Regions from separate parts of the Subtercola frigoramans genome, predicted to be linked through region 2. Evidence: predicted binding sites of a transcription regulator. Region 2 holds the regulator's gene; the other holds the start of a gene.
What was found. Region 2 encodes HspR, which represses chaperone genes until heat shock. Its sites were predicted from a motif close to AAGTTGAGTCNNNNNGACTCAACTT; they were not measured.
Positions count from the first base shown of each region.

Region 1: a site for HspR is predicted at 5,181-5,205, ahead of JOE66_RS01765 (Hsp20/alpha crystallin family protein). Genes of this name have one in related genera too.

Region 1 is NZ_JAFBBU010000001.1:362,297-369,714, reverse strand. Features, by position in the region: gene JOE66_RS01805 (S-ribosylhomocysteine lyase) at 1-402, opposite strand, end outside; gene JOE66_RS01800 (MarR family winged helix-turn-helix transcriptional regulator) at 512-967, shown strand; gene JOE66_RS01795 (OsmC family peroxiredoxin) at 1,059-1,499, shown strand; gene JOE66_RS01790 (EamA family transporter) at 1,681-2,679, opposite strand; gene JOE66_RS01785 (CGNR zinc finger domain-containing protein) at 2,751-3,296, shown strand; gene JOE66_RS01780 (hypothetical protein) at 3,338-3,733, opposite strand; gene JOE66_RS01775 (helix-turn-helix domain-containing protein) at 3,837-4,184, shown strand; gene JOE66_RS01770 (class II glutamine amidotransferase) at 4,197-5,057, opposite strand; gene JOE66_RS01765 (Hsp20/alpha crystallin family protein) at 5,227-5,658, shown strand; gene JOE66_RS01760 (NAD-dependent succinate-semialdehyde dehydrogenase) at 5,955-7,334, opposite strand.
Region 2 is NZ_JAFBBU010000001.1:3,500,109-3,507,526, forward strand. Features, by position in the region: gene mptB (polyprenol phosphomannose-dependent alpha 1,6 mannosyltransferase MptB) at 1-1,184, shown strand, start outside; gene JOE66_RS16120 (Cof-type HAD-IIB family hydrolase) at 1,208-2,086, opposite strand; gene JOE66_RS16125 (heat shock protein transcriptional repressor HspR) at 2,133-2,549, opposite strand; gene JOE66_RS16130 (DnaJ C-terminal domain-containing protein) at 2,614-3,615, opposite strand; gene JOE66_RS16135 (nucleotide exchange factor GrpE) at 3,608-4,345, opposite strand; gene dnaK (molecular chaperone DnaK) at 4,348-6,219, opposite strand; gene JOE66_RS16145 (MFS transporter) at 6,409-7,418, shown strand, end outside.

The DNA of each region.
Region 1 (7,418 bases), 3.1 Mb from region 2:
CTCGAGGGAGTGGTTCGAGCCCCAGCCGCACTGCACCTCGTTGGCGGCAGGAACAGTGGTCGCGGCCAGAATGTCGTTCATCGTCGTCGCGACGAGCGCCTCGACCTCGCCGTAGGCCGGGTCACCCTGCAGAATCAGGTAGAAACCCGTCTGGCAGCCCATCGGCGAGAAGTCGATCACGGCATCGGAATGATTGCGCGACTTCTCGGCGAAGAGGTGCTCGATCGAGTGCACAGCGGGCATGTCGAGGTGCGCCTTGTTCGGTTGAGTGAAGCGAATGTCGTACTTCGTGATCACGTCGCCGGCCGGCAGGGTCTTGCGATCGGCGACCCGGATGTACGGGGCAGACACCGTGCGGTGGTCGAGGTTGAACGACTCTACGTTCATGCGGGGCTCATCCATAGTGCTGCCAATTCTATGTTCACCGAGGGTGGCGAAGGCCGGGCATCCATTGCCGTTGTCTTTAGATTGTGCACAACTAGATTGCCCACAGTGTGATATCGTAACCGACATGACCGTGCACGGCGCAAACGACCCTCTTCTGCTCGATGAGCAGATCTGTTTCGCGCTGTACAACGCCTCCCGGGCTCTCACCGCCCGGTATCGCGAGCTGCTCGAGCCCCTTGGCGTGACGTACCCCCAGTACCTGGTGTTGCTCGTACTCTGGCAGACCGACCGCGTCAGCGTCGGCCAGCTGGGCGAGCGCCTGCACCTTGACTCCGGCACGCTCTCGCCGTTGGTTCGCCGGCTCGAGGCGGCCGGCCTGCTCACCCGTACGCGCATGCCCGAAGACGAACGCACCGTGCGGGTCTCCCTCACGGCTGCGGGCCTGGCTCTCCGCGCGAAGGCGGCGCACATTCCCGAACAGATCTGCGCCGCCACGGGCCTCGATCTGGCCGATCTGAAGGCCCTGCAGGTGCAGGTCGTGTCGGTCGCGGAACATGTGCGAAGCGCAGTCCACGACTGACAGACCCTGCAGTCAATACCGACCGATCGGCCCAGACTGGCACCTGAAGCTTCATCCGTCCACTGAAAACCGAACGAGAAAAGAGAGAATGATGCCCACACGTACCGCTCGCACCGCCTGGAACGGCAGCCTCGAAACAGGCGAAGGCCAGGTCGAGCTCAGCAGTTCGAAACTCGGCACCTACGACGTTTCGTTCCCGAAACGCGCCGCCGACGACGCCAATGGATTCACCAGTCCGGAGGAGCTGCTCGCTGCAGCCCACTCCGCGTGCTACGCCATGCAGTTCTCTGCCGTGCTGGGAGCGGCAGGCGGAACGATCGAAGCTCTCGACGTGAAGGCCGACGTCTCGCTCGGCCCCGACCCGGCCGGTGGATTCCGCCTGACCGGCATTCACCTCACCGTTCGTGGCGAGGTCTCCGGTATCGACAGCGCGACCTTCCTGGCCGCAGCGAATGACGCAAAGTCGGGCTGCCCTGTCAGCAAGGCCCTGACCGGCGTGGAGATCACGCTCGACGCCGCGCTCGAAGAGTAGAGCCACCGTCGCTGGTTGAGTGGCGGCAGATCGTGCCGCGTATCGAAACCCTGAACGCGTGGGGGTTTCGATACGCGCTGGGCGCTACTCAACCAGCGGTACCCCACCGACGACGCACGGCTTCGTCGGTGCTGGCGTCGCGGTGAGCATCCACCGGATGCTCACCCACCGCTCCAGCGCGCTACTCAACCAGCCTTGCCGACCCGGCTGGAACACCGGGAGCGGGCAGACCGACCGGTTCGAAGGGCTCGAGCGCAGCATCCACTTGCCCGGAGGCGGTCTTCTCCAGACGCACGAACACGATTCCGGCAACGATGAGCGCGCCCCCGATGAGCTGGGCGATCGAGAGCGTCTCGCCGAGCAGCAGCCATGCGAATACGGTGGCCGCGACGACTTCGAGCTGGCCCGCAAATGACGCGATGCGCGAGCCGAGGATCTCGCTGGCCGTGATGCTCGTGGCGTAGGCGATGGCCGTGCTGACGACCCCGACGAAGGCCAGCGGTACCCACCAGGGCGCGACACCACCGAAGAACCCCACCTCGCCGAACGTTGCCGTGAACGGCACCAGGCCAGTCGCACCGATGATGCCGAGGAGCACACCGCCGAGCAGAAGGCCGAACCCCGCCAGGGCGACGGGGGGAAGCCCATCGCTGGGCTGGGCGGCGACGACGTAGTAGATCGCGCACCCGACCATGGCGGCGAGCGCGAGAACCAGACCGATCGGGTCGAGAGCCGCGGCTCCCCCCGGCGAGACGACAAGCACGATGCCGACGAGAGCGAGCACTGAGCCCACCAGCACGACTGCCTTCGGCAGGGCTCGCGACCGCACGCACACGAAGACGACGAGCAGCAGCGGCGACAGGTACTCGATGAGCACCGCGGTGCCCACAGGAATACGCTGGATCGCCGCGAAGTAGGCCAACTGTGTACCCGCGACCCCGATGAGGGCCATCAGCGTGATGCGCCACCGGGCCCGCCAGAGCGCAGCCCATGAGCCACGCAGCGAGGCGATGGCGAAGGGTGCGAGAACGATTCCGCCGACAAGAGCCCGAACGGTGACCGCCGCCGCCGGACTCCAGCCCGCCTCGAGCACTGGCTTGATGAACACGCCGGAGGTGCCGAAAGTGAGCGCGGCGACGACAGCGATCGCAAGGCCGACGGTCATCGATGGGCGTTTCATGGGTCTCCTGGGCCGGGTGCTGGACAACCCGTCAGGATTGACGTTAGTCTGGCCGCGAGTAAGGAGTCAATTTGCATTTTGCCCCTGACACGGAAGACACCCTGGAGTTCACCGTCGCCCTCGCCAACACGGTTGCCGGGGCGACACGAAGCGGCAGCGACGAGCTCAGCAGGCCCGCTCAATTGACGGCGCTGCTGACCGCCCACCGCTACTCCGGTCGCTTCGACCGCGACGAGAACGAGCTCGTCGCCGTGCGTCACGCCAGAGCCAGGCTCAGGGGCATCTGGATGCTCGACCGAGACACTGCGGTGAACGAAGTCAATGCGATGCTCGCCGAATCCCGCGCGATGCCGTTCCTCGTGCGGCACGACGACTTCGACTGGCACCTGCACGCAACCAGCCCCGAGGCGCCACTCGAGGAACGCATCATGGCCGAGGTCGCCCTCGCCCTGGTCGATGTCATCCGCACAGACGAATACGAACGACTCCGCGCGTGCGCAGCCGACGACTGCGAGGGCCTGTTGGCAGACCTGTCGCGTAACGGCTCGAAGCGGTTCTGCAGTGTGCGGTGCGGCAACCGTATGAACATGATCGCCTTCCGCGAGCGCCGCGGCTGAGCATCAGGGTCACTGGGCAGCAGGGTCACTGGGCAGCAGGACTACTGCATGCCCCCGTAGGCCGGCGGCGCGAAGATCGCCCACAGCAGGGCGACATACGTCAGCACGAAGATCGTCGGCGTCACGAACTTGACGACGTTCGTGTACCCCGCCGATGCCACGATGCGCCGACTCACCGCACTCGAGCCACGCAGCGCGATCAGGTCATTGGCTATCGCCTGCGCTTCAGAGGCGGCAGAGAACTGGGCGAGAGCGCCGAGAATCCCCGTCGAGAGCAGAATGAGTGCCGCCGCAAGCCTGATCGGCGTCGGCTGGTGACCGAGCCCGGCCATCACGAGCCCCACGCTTGCCGTCAGCAGAACGATCGGCCCGAGCTGCGACAGGATGATGTGGAGCCTCGTCGTCGCCCACATCTGGTGAAGTTCGTGTTCGGTCATGCGCCAACCTCTTTCGTCAGTACCTGATGCGACCCTATTCCACCGGGGAGGCTGAGGCACCGCGTAGTCTGGGGCTTGACGGTCGCGAAACGAAGGGATGCCCGTGAAGAACGAACTCCAGCGCCATTTCGTCGCCGCGGCCGAACAACTGCACTTCGCCCACGCCGCGCGCTCAGAGGGCGTCTCGCGCGCGACCCTCGTCGCCTCGATCAAGGAGCTCGAGGCCGAACTCGGCTACCCGCTCTTCGACTACACCGCACCGACCACCACGCTCACGGCAGCGGGCAAGGCCCTCCTCGAGAAGGCTCAGGTCGAGCGGGCCAAGTCGGCAGCCAACGCCGCCGCGACCGTCGCGCCGCCCGGCGGCAAGGCGAAGGCGTCGAAGGGCAAAGGCCGAACGCCCGCCGTCAAGGGCGCGCCCCGGGTGGGCAAACGCCGCCAGTCGCGCTGACGGTGCGACGGGTCAGACGGCCGAAGCCATGAAGGGCTCGTGTCGGTACCCCGCATCATCGAGCACGACCACCGTCGACTCCGGCACCTCCAGGAACACGCCCGGCAGGTCGACCAGGGGTTCAGAGACGACCACCTGCGCGCTGACGCCGAAGTTCCGCAGATTCTCGGCGTCAGGGTACATCTCGCGGATGCTCGGAACGTCAGCAGAATGGAAGAGGGAGCGCGAGCGGCCCTCCGACGAGTAGCGGAACGCCCAGAGTGTCGACCCGTCAGAGACGGCGATCGTGCCCTGCATGGCGAACCTCACCCCGTGGTCGTGACCGACTGATTCGACCAGTTGCACCGCCTTCGTCATCGCACCGACAGGGTCGTCGTGCAGACCGAACGTCAGCGCGAGATGGAAGAGCACTTCGGAGTCGGTGGTGCCGTGCACGTGCGGGTACAGCGAGGGGTCGATTGCGAACGTGAGATCGCGTTTCGTCTCAGAGAACCCGGCGAGCGCACCGTTGTGCATGAACAGCCAGTTCTCGTAGCGGAACGGATGGCAGTTGGTCTGCTGGATGGGCGGCCCTGCCGCCGCGCGAACGTGGCTGAAGAAGAGGGGGCTCTCGACGGCACGGGTCAGCTCGCGCAGGTTCTCGTCGTGCCAGGCCGGCTCGATGCTGTGGAACACGGCCGGAATACTGCCAGCGACGGCACCTGTGGGGTACCAGCCGAACCCGAATCCGTCTCCGTTCACGGTCTCGGCGCCGAGCGGTGAATTCAGCGACTGGGCGACAAGGGAGTGCTGGGCATCCAGAATCAAGCGTGAAGGGTGAAGGGGTTCTCCCCGGTAGGCAAGCCAGCGGCACATCTCTGCAACTCCCTTCATCCGGACGACAGCACTGTCGGCCTCTCGCGGGCAGCAGCCCTCGATGGCTGCACACGTTACTCCGACAGGGTGGGAAGCGAAATGACTTGGCACTCTCACTAAGGGAGTGCTAAAATCTTTGCCACGTTGAGTCACAGGGACTCATGTTTACGAAAGGGGAATCCTCATCATGGCAATGTCTTTTGATCCTTTCAGCGAGCTCGACCGGCTGACCGGCAACCTGCTGCAGTTCCGCCCCGGCCCCCGGTTCATGCCTGTGGATCTCTATCGCGACGGCGACCAGTACCTGCTCAATGCCGACCTCCCCGGCGTCGACCCCGGATCGGTCGATGTCGACGTCGACGGGCAGCTCCTGACGATTCGCGCCCAGCGGACCGCCGCCGCCCACGAGGGGGTGAAGTGGCTGGCCCAGGAGAGGCCGAACGGAACCTATCTCCGGCAGTTCAGCCTCGGTGAAGGAATCGACTCGTCGCAGATCTCAGCCAGCTACGACAACGGCGTACTCTCGGTGACCATTCCGGTCAGCGAGAAGGCCAAGCCGCGAAAGATCGAAGTGAACACTGCGTCGAAAGCCGACAGCCAGAAGACGATCACCGTCTGATCGCCGCCCCGAGGCACGGCGGGGAAGGGGGCGGGGAACTTACGGCACCACACTCGTGGCGCACGACCCCGCCCCTCCCCTGCCGCAGGCGGAGGGTGCCACTGTTCCTTCAGCAGACACGGTGCTAATGAGGAGGTGACTACCGTTGACGGTTCGTACCACAATGATGGATGAACCACTGGGAGAGCGGTTCATCCAGCTGATCCTGAGCGAGAACGACCTCGTCAAGCTCGAGTTCGACTCGATCGTTCACGCGGCCTGATTCATCCGCCCGACTCATCCGCCTGACGCACGAGTCACGCCACTCTGATGAGCTTCTTGTTCACGAATTCCTCGAGCGCAAAACGACCCATCTCGCGGCCCGTGCCCGAGCGCTTCACGCCACCGAAAGGCAGTTCTGCGGCGTCGCCCAGCACCAGGTTGACCCACACCATGCCAGCGTCGATGGCATCGGCCACCCGCAGGGCCTGCACGTGGTCGGTGGTGTAGACGTAGGAGCCCAGGCCGAAGGTCGTGTCGTTCGCGAGCGCTACGGCCTCGTCTTCATTCGACACCCGGTAGAGCGCCGAAACCGGCCCGAAGAACTCTTCGCGGTAGGCCGCCATCTGCGGGGTGACATCAGCGAGCACCGCCGGTGGGAAGAAGTTGCCCGTCGCGGTGCCGCTGGCCAGAACCGTGGCACCCTCGGCGACGGCCCGGTCGAGCTGGGCCTGAAGGCGCTCGGTGGCCGCAGCAGATGAGAGCGGGCCGAGCAGCGTGCCCTCGACGAACGGGTCAGCGGGCTGGGCTGCAGTGAATGCCGCCGTGAACTTCGAAGCGAACTCCTCGTAGAGATCGTCGATGACGATGAACCGCTTGGCCGCGTTGCACGACTGCCCGTTGTTGTCGAGCCTGGCGTTCACCGCATCGGTGACCGCCGCATCCAGATCGTCGGTCGACAGCAGGATGAACGGGTCTGATCCGCCCAGCTCGAGCACGACCTTCTTGAGGTGTTTGCCCGCGAGCTCGGCAACGGCCGAGCCGGCACGCTCCGAGCCGGTGACCGAGACGCCGTGAACGCGGGGGTCGGCGATCACCACGGCAGACTGCTCATTGGTTGCGAAGATGTTGACGTAGACACCGGCGGGGGCGCCGACGCTGGCGGCGGCCTCGGCGAAGATGTTCGCGATCGCCTCGGCCGATTCGGGGCACTGCGGCGCGTGCTTCAGCAGGATCGTGTTGCCCACGATCACGTTCGGGCCCGCGAACCTCGCAACCTGGTAGTACGGGAAGTTCCACGGCATGATGCCCAGCAGCACACCCAGGCCAGAGCGGCGGATGATCGCCGAACCGGTGCCGTCGGCGAGCGCGATCGGCTCATCGGCGAGGTACTCTGCCCCGTTGTCGACGTAGTACTGGTAGATCGCTGCGGCGAAGTCGACTTCGCCCAGCGCCTGGTCGAGCGGCTTGCCCATCTCACGGACGGCACTGGCAGCGAGTTCTTCGCGCCGTTCGAGGTGCAGATCGGCCACCTTCTGAATGAGCGCGATGCGGGTGCCGAGGGGAACCTTTCGCGACCACGACTGGTACGCAGCGTCGGCTTCGCCGATCGCCTCGACCAGCGCCTCGTCGGTGATGGTGGGGTACTCGCGCAGGGTCTCCCCTGTCGAAGGATCTACAACGGCATAGTGGCTCATGAGTCAACGATCTTTCTTCGAAGCGGTCGAAATGGCTGCGTCGCCCATCGTATTGGCCGCAGGGCACCGCTGCCCAGAGCCACA
Region 2 (7,418 bases):
TCGACGGCATCTCAGCGATCCAGGGCTGGTTCAACATCGGGGTCGACCCGCTCTGGGCGAGCGCGAAGACGCCGTATGGGCCCGTCTACCTCTGGATCGAGCAGGTGGTCGTCGGGTCGGTCGGCACCTCGCCCATCACCGCCGTTGCCATCTTCCGGCTCATCGCCGTGCTGGGCGTGGCGGGCATCGCCTTCTACGCGTACCGCATCGCACGGCTGCGCGGGCTCGACCCCTCGCAGGTGCTGTGGCTCGTTCTCGGGAGCCCGATCATCATGTTCAACTTCATCGTGGGTGGCCACAACGACGCCTTGATGCTCGCCTTCCTGATCGCCGGCATGTACTACGCCATGATCAAACGGCCGATCATCGGCACCATCCTCGTGACGCTCGCGATCGGGGTGAAACCCATCGCCCTGATCGCCCTGCCTGTCATCGGCATCATCTGGGCGGGCCAGAACCGCACCGTCCGCAGCACAATCAAGTACTGGGTCGCCACGGCCGCGATCTCATTCGCCATTCTGGGTGTGCTCGGTTACGCCATGAATGTCGGGTTCGGCTGGATCTTCACCCTCGCGACCCCGGGGGCCGTGGCCCACTGGTATGCGCCGATCAACATCCTCGCGATCGGGCTCGGCGGGGCGTTCGGGGCCGTCGGCCTCGACGGCGAGATCGGCGCGAACATCATCAAGTACACAGCGATGGCACTCATGGCGGTGATCGTTGTGTGGCTGATGCTCACCAAGCGCAACATCGACCCCATGATGCGCCTCAGCTTCGCGTTCGCTGCGCTGGTTCTCTCCTCAGCGGTCATCCACCCGTGGTACGCCGCGTGGGTCATTGTGCTCTTCGCCGTCTCCGGCGTGCGCGCCGGTCTCCAGACGCACCTCATCGTCTCGGCCTCGATCTTCTTCGCCTGCGTGAGCATCGCCGAAGGCATGGACATCTCCGACGCCGTGCAGGGTGACGTCGGCGCGGCAATCCTGCGAACCGTGATCATCTCCGGCGGGGCCATCGCGCTGATCGCCGCCTACTGCATCCACGAAGACCTGTCGATCGCACTGCTTCGCCAACGAATCCGCGAGGCCAGGCAGCGCTGGGCCGTTTCACGCGCATCGACCGGCACCTCGCGACGTGCGTCCGGGCGTCCTGCATCCCACCCGGCGAAGACCCTCACCAAGCCCTGACGGGCAACGCTCCCTCGGGCGCGTCAGAGGCCGAGCTTGTCGACCCAGTGGCTGAGGAACGCAGCGCCCGCCTCGTCGTGGATCAGGTCGCCCTCGACGATGACCGGGTACGGCTTCTCGAGTATGCCGTCGGAGGGCCGAACATCCACGTGGGCGACCTCGTACCCCGCCGCGTGCAGGTAGTCGGCCATCTTGTAGTCGCTGCGCGAGTCGCCGACGGTTCGCCAGAGCGGCGGCAGGTCGCCCTCTTCGATGAAGTGCGACAGCGCGCGCTCGGCGCCGCGGTCTTTGTCGAGCGTCACCGATTCGACGTCGGTCGAGATGATCGTCGGGTCGATGCGGAACGGGATGTGCCCCGCCGCATTCCTGACCTCGCGGTCGCCGTAGCGCGCACCCAGTCCACGCTCCACCAGGGCGTCGAAGGCGACCTCGTTGTACCGCAATTGGGCACGCTGGTACGTCTCGGCATCGACCGTCGTCAACTGCTCGACAGACACCATGGCGAGCTTGGTCTCGTCGAAGAACATCAGCTCGCTGAACTGCTCGCGAACGACGGCACGGATGCCCGCGGCGAACTCGGCCGGCAACGCCACCGTCTCGTCGACCTGCGTCTCACCAGCACCCTCCGGTCCGACCGTGAACCAGACAGCACCCTTCTCGGCGACCACGAACATGCGCCCCCCGTTCGCCAGGGCTGCGCCGAGCCCCCTGGCCAGCAGCGGCGCGATGACCTGCTCCTTGACGAAGTCGGCTGACCGGCCCGTGATGAACGCAATCGGCACGCCGCCCGCCGTCAGGGTGACGAGGTCGGTGAGGATGCTCGGCAGCACGACTGACCGCGTGACAGGTGAGGCGATGGGCCCGTCGATGTCGAGAAGAAGGCCGAGTGCGGGGGTCGTCATGCCCCCATTCTCCCATCCCCGTCACACGCCGGTTGAGTAGCGGGGCTTAGGGGCGCCAGACCACCACTTCGGTGCGGCGCTGGGCGCGAACCCCACTCTTGAGGCTGACAACATCACCCTCGAGGCCTGCGGCAAACACACGCCGGCCCGGGCGGTTGAGAAGTTCATCGGCGAGGGCGGTCTCGAGCTCGCGCACACGCCTGGCCAGCTGCTGATTGACGTTCTCCAGCTCGAGGATGCGCCTGATGCCCTCGAGTGAGATGCCCTCGGCACCCAGCCGGGCTATCTCTCGCAACTGCATGACATCACGAAGCGAGTACCGCCTCGACTTGCCAGCCGTGCGGCTGGGGCTGACCAGCCCCAGCCGATCGTACTGGCGCAGGGTCTGCGGGTGCATCTCCGCGAGTTCGGCGGCGACCGCGATGGCAAACAGTGGAGCGTTCTCGTCTACTGGCATTGTCATCGCAGGTCACCTCACCGTTCTGTTGGATTCGCGGGCACTGGGCTGGTGGGCTGGCGCCGTTCTTCTACTCGTGCGCCTTGGCCAGGAGTTCGGCACGCGGGTTCTCCTGGGGCTCCAGCGCGTGGAACGCCTCGAGTGCATCGCGTGCCTCCGGCGAAAGGTGCGACGGAACCGCCACCTGAACGACAGCGAGCAGGTCGCCCGTGCCCTTCGGCGTGTCGACCCCGCGGCCCTTGACCCGCAGCACACGGCCGCTGGGTGTACCGGCACCGACCCGCAGTTTCACGGGCTCGCCGCCCAGGGTCGGCACCTCGATTGTCGCCCCGAGGGTCGCCTCGACGAAGGTGACGGGCACGTTGACCCGGAGGTTCAGCCCGTCGCGTTCGAAGATCGGATGCTTCCGCACAGCAATCGTCAGAACGATGTCGCCGGCCTCGCCGCCGTCAGGGCTGGCTTCGCCCTTGCCACGCAGTTTGATCTTCTGCCCGTCAGAGACGCCGGCAGGGATCTTGACCGTGATGGTCTTGCCCTCTGACGTCTGCAGCTTGATGGTGTCGCCCTTGGTCGCGGTGAGGAAGTCCACCGTGGTTCGTGCGGCGACATCACGCCCGCGGGTCGGCCCGCCGTAGCCGCGGAACCCGCCGCTGGGCTGGCCGAATCCGGGCTGGCTGCCACCGAACATGCCGCCGAGAAGGTCGTCGAAACCGCCCTGCTGGTAGGAGTAGCTCGTGTTCGCTCCACCACCGCCACGACCTCCACCGAACATGCCACCGAAGACGTCTTCGAAGCCGCCGCCCTGGCCCTGGCCACCCGCCGTGAAGCGGGCGCCAGAACCCATCGCGCGAATCTGGTCGTACTCCTTGCGCTGTTCGGGGTCGGCGAGAACCGAGTGGGCTTCGCTGATCTCCTTGAACTTCGCCTCGGCGGCAGCGTCACCCGGGTTGGAGTCGGGGTGGAACTGCCGCGCGAGCTTGCGATACTGCTTCTTCAGGTCGGCAGGCGTGACATCTTTCGACACCTCGAGGACTTTGTAGAAGTCCTTGTCGAACCAATCCTGGCTAGCCATTCGGCACCGCTACGACAACCTTCGCCGCGCGGAGCAGCGTCGAACCGAGGTAGTAACCGGTCTCGACGACATCAGAGATGGTCTCGACCTGCACGTCTGCGCTCGGCTGCTGGAAGATCGCCTCGTGCAGCTGGGGATCGAAGGCCTCGCCGGCAGCACCGAAGGGCTTGAGGCCGAAACGCTCGACTCCGGTGCGGAGTTTCGCCGCAATGGAGGCGAATGGCCCCTCGGCGAGGTCGCCGTGCTTCTCAGCACGGTCGAAGTCGTCGAGAACCGGCAGCAGAACCTTCACCACGTCGCCGACCGTTCGTTCACGCTCGACCTCACGGTTGGCTTCGGTGCGCTTGCGATAGTTGGCGTACTCAGCGGTCACCCGCTGCAGGTCGGCGAGACGTTCGGCCGCCAGGTCTACCGCGGCAGTCGCCTCAGCCTCTCCGGCGCTCACAGCATCCAGAAAACTCAGATCGTCGTCGTTGAACTGGTCATCTCCCACGGTCTCCTCTTCTCCTGTTGCTTCTGCGTTCTCGCCCTCACCGGCATCGGTGTGCGTTTCGACATCGGGTCCTTCGGCCTCGATGAAGGCGGCGTCTTCGACGGGTTCGCCCGTCACCGGGTCTGTCGCATCTGCGGCAGACCCGGTAGGGGCGCTGGACCCGGCAGGCGTACCTGTCGGATCGAACGGGCCAGAAGACTCGTCACTGCCGCGGCCTGACTTGTCTTTCTTGCCCATGATTACTTCTGCTCTTTCGATTCTTCGTCGTCGACAACTTCTGCGTCAACGATATCTTCGTCGCTGCTCGCCGTCTCTTCGGCAGGCTGGTCGGCCGCAGCGGCTGCTGCGGCTTCCTCGGCCTGCGAGTTGGCGTAGATGGCCTGGCCGAGCTTCGACTGGCTCTCATTGAGCTTGTCGAATGCGGTCTTCACCGCTTCGTCGTCGTCACCGGCGAGGGCGCTCTTCAGAGCGTCGACATCGGCCTGCACCTCGGTCTTGACCTCTTCGGGCAGTTTGTCTTCGTTCTCTTTGATCAGCTTGTCGATCGAGTAGGCGAGCTGCTCGCTCGTGTTGCGCGTCTCAGCAGCCTCGCGGCGCTTCTTGTCTTCTGCGGCGTGCTCTTCACCCTCACGAACCATGCGGGCGATGTCGTCCTTCGACAGGCTCGAACCACCGGTGATCGTCATCGACTGTTCCTTGCCGGTGCCCTTGTCTTTGGCAGACACGTGCACGATGCCGTTGGCGTCGATGTCGAAGGTGACCTCGACCTGCGGAATGCCGCGCGGAGCCGGCGCGATGCCGGTCAGCTCGAACGTTCCGAGGTTCTTGTTGTCGCGGGTGAATTCACGCTCACCCTGGAAGACCTGGATGGCCACAGACGGCTGGTTGTCGTCTGCGGTGGTGAAGGTCTCGCTACGCTTGGTCGGAATGGCCGTGTTGCGCTCGATGAGCTTGGTCATCATTCCGCCCTTGGTCTCGATACCGAGAGAGAGCGGGGTGACGTCGATGAGCAGAACGTCTTTGCGCTCGCCCTTCAGCACGCCGGCCTGGAGTGCGGCACCGACAGCCACGACCTCGTCGGGGTTGACGCCCTTGTTGGGCTCACGCCCACCGGTCAGCTTCTTGACCAGCGACACGACGGCAGGCATACGGGTCGATCCACCGACGAGTACGACGTGAGCGATGTCGGCGATCGAGACACCGGCCTCCTTGATGACGTCGTGGAACGGCTTCTCGGTGCGGGCCAGCAGGTCTGCGGTCAGCTCTTCGAACTTCGCGCGGCTGAGGGTCTCGTCGAGGTTGGCAGGGCCGTTCTCGGTGAGCGAGAGGTAGGGAAGCTGGATGGTCGTGGAAAGCGATCCCGACAGCTCCTTCTTGGCCTGCTCAGCGGCCTCCTTCAGGCGCTGCTTGGCGATCTTGTCGCCGGAGACGTCGACACCGGTCGAGTCCTTGAAGCGCTTGATCAGGTAGTCGACGACACGCTGGTCCCAGTCGTCGCCGCCGAGGCGGTTGTCGCCGGCGGTCGAACGCACCTGGATGGTCGAGAAGTCGTCATCCTTGCCCACTTCGAGCAGCGAGACGTCGAAGGTACCGCCACCGAGGTCGAAGACGAGGATGAGTTCGTCTTCTTTACCTTTGTCGAGGCCGTACGCGAGTGCCGCAGCGGTGGGCTCGTTGATGATGCGCAGAACGTTCAGCCCCGAGATCTCGCCGGCCTCCTTCGTGGCCTGGCGCTCAGCGTCGTTGAAGTACGCGGGAACGGTGATGACAGCGTCGGTGACCTTGTCACCGAGGTAGGACTCAGCGTCGCGCTTCAGCTTCGCGAGGATTCGCGCGGAGATCTCCTGCGGGGTGTACTTCTTGTCGTCGACCTTGACCGTCCAGTCGGTCCCGATGTGGCGCTTGACACTGGCGATGGTGCGGTCGACGTTGGTGACGGCCTGGCGCTTGGCGGTCTCGCCGACCAGCACCTCTCCGTCTTTGGTGAAGGCGACAACCGAGGGGGTCGTGCGAAAGCCTTCTGCGTTGGCGATGACGGTGGGTTCTCCACCTTCGAGGACGGCGACGACCGAGTTGGTGGTACCGAGGTCGATTCCTACTGCACGAGCCATGTGCTTTACTCCTTCTTGGCCTGTCGGCCGGCTAAAGATGCTCCAGACCCAGATACGTATACTTGAGTCCTATACGCTCAAGTTTACTCACAAGCGATCAGGTGTCAAGTTCGAAGTGCAGAAACTTGAGTAGATGTGACTCAACTTTCAATACACCTTCGGTTTACCCAGAAACTGTACTGTGTGCTCATGACAGCAACGGCGGCAGGCCCGACTGGCCCCACCACGATCATCCCTCGCACGCGAGTTCTGGCCTGGGGACTGTGGGACTGGGGCGGAGCTGCCTTCAACGCCGTGGTCACCACCTTCGTCTTCACCGTCTACCTCACGGGTAAGTCATTCGGCGGGGAGGCCTTCGTCTCAGCCCAGCTCGGCTGGACCCTGGGGGTCGCCGGCATCCTGGTGGCTCTCCTGGCGCCGATCACGGGGCAGCGCTCCGATGTCTCGGGCCGGCGCAAGTTCTGGCTCGCGGTCAACACCTACATCGTCGTCGTAGTCACCGCGCTGATGTTCTTCGTCGAACCATCGCCCAGCTACCTGTGGCTGGGCCTGCTGCTGCTGGCCGTCGGCACGGTGTTCTTCGAGTTCGCCTCGGTGAACTACAACGCGATGCTCACCAGCGTCTCGACGCGGGCGACCATCGGCAAGGTCAGCGGGTTCGGATGGTCGATGGGGTACTTCGGCGGAATCGTGCTGTTGCTCATCGTGTACTTCGGCCTCATCCACCCTGCACCCGACGGCGACAACGGTTTGGCCGTGCGCCTCTCGATGCTGATCGCAGCGGCGTGGCTCGGCCTCTTTGCGCTGCCCGTGCTGATCGCCGTGCCCGAGTACACCGCTCCTGCAGCGAGCCGCCGCGAGAAAGTCAGCTTCTTCGGATCCTACGTGCGCCTCGGGCACGACATCGCGCGGCTGTGGCGCACGAGCCGGCACACCGTCTACTTCCTGATCGCCAGCGCCGTGTTCCGCGACGGGCTGACCGGGGTCTTCACCTTCGGCGGCATCCTGGCAGCCGGCACCTTCGGGTTCTCGGCGGGTGAGGTCATCATCTTCGCGATCGCAGCCAACGTGACGGCGGGCGTCTCGACCGTGGTGATAGGCCGTCTCGACGACCGGATCGGCCCGAAGCCGGTGATCGTGGGCGCCCTGGTGGGGCTGGTCATCTGCGGGCTCGCCGTGTTCTTTCTGCACGACGCCGG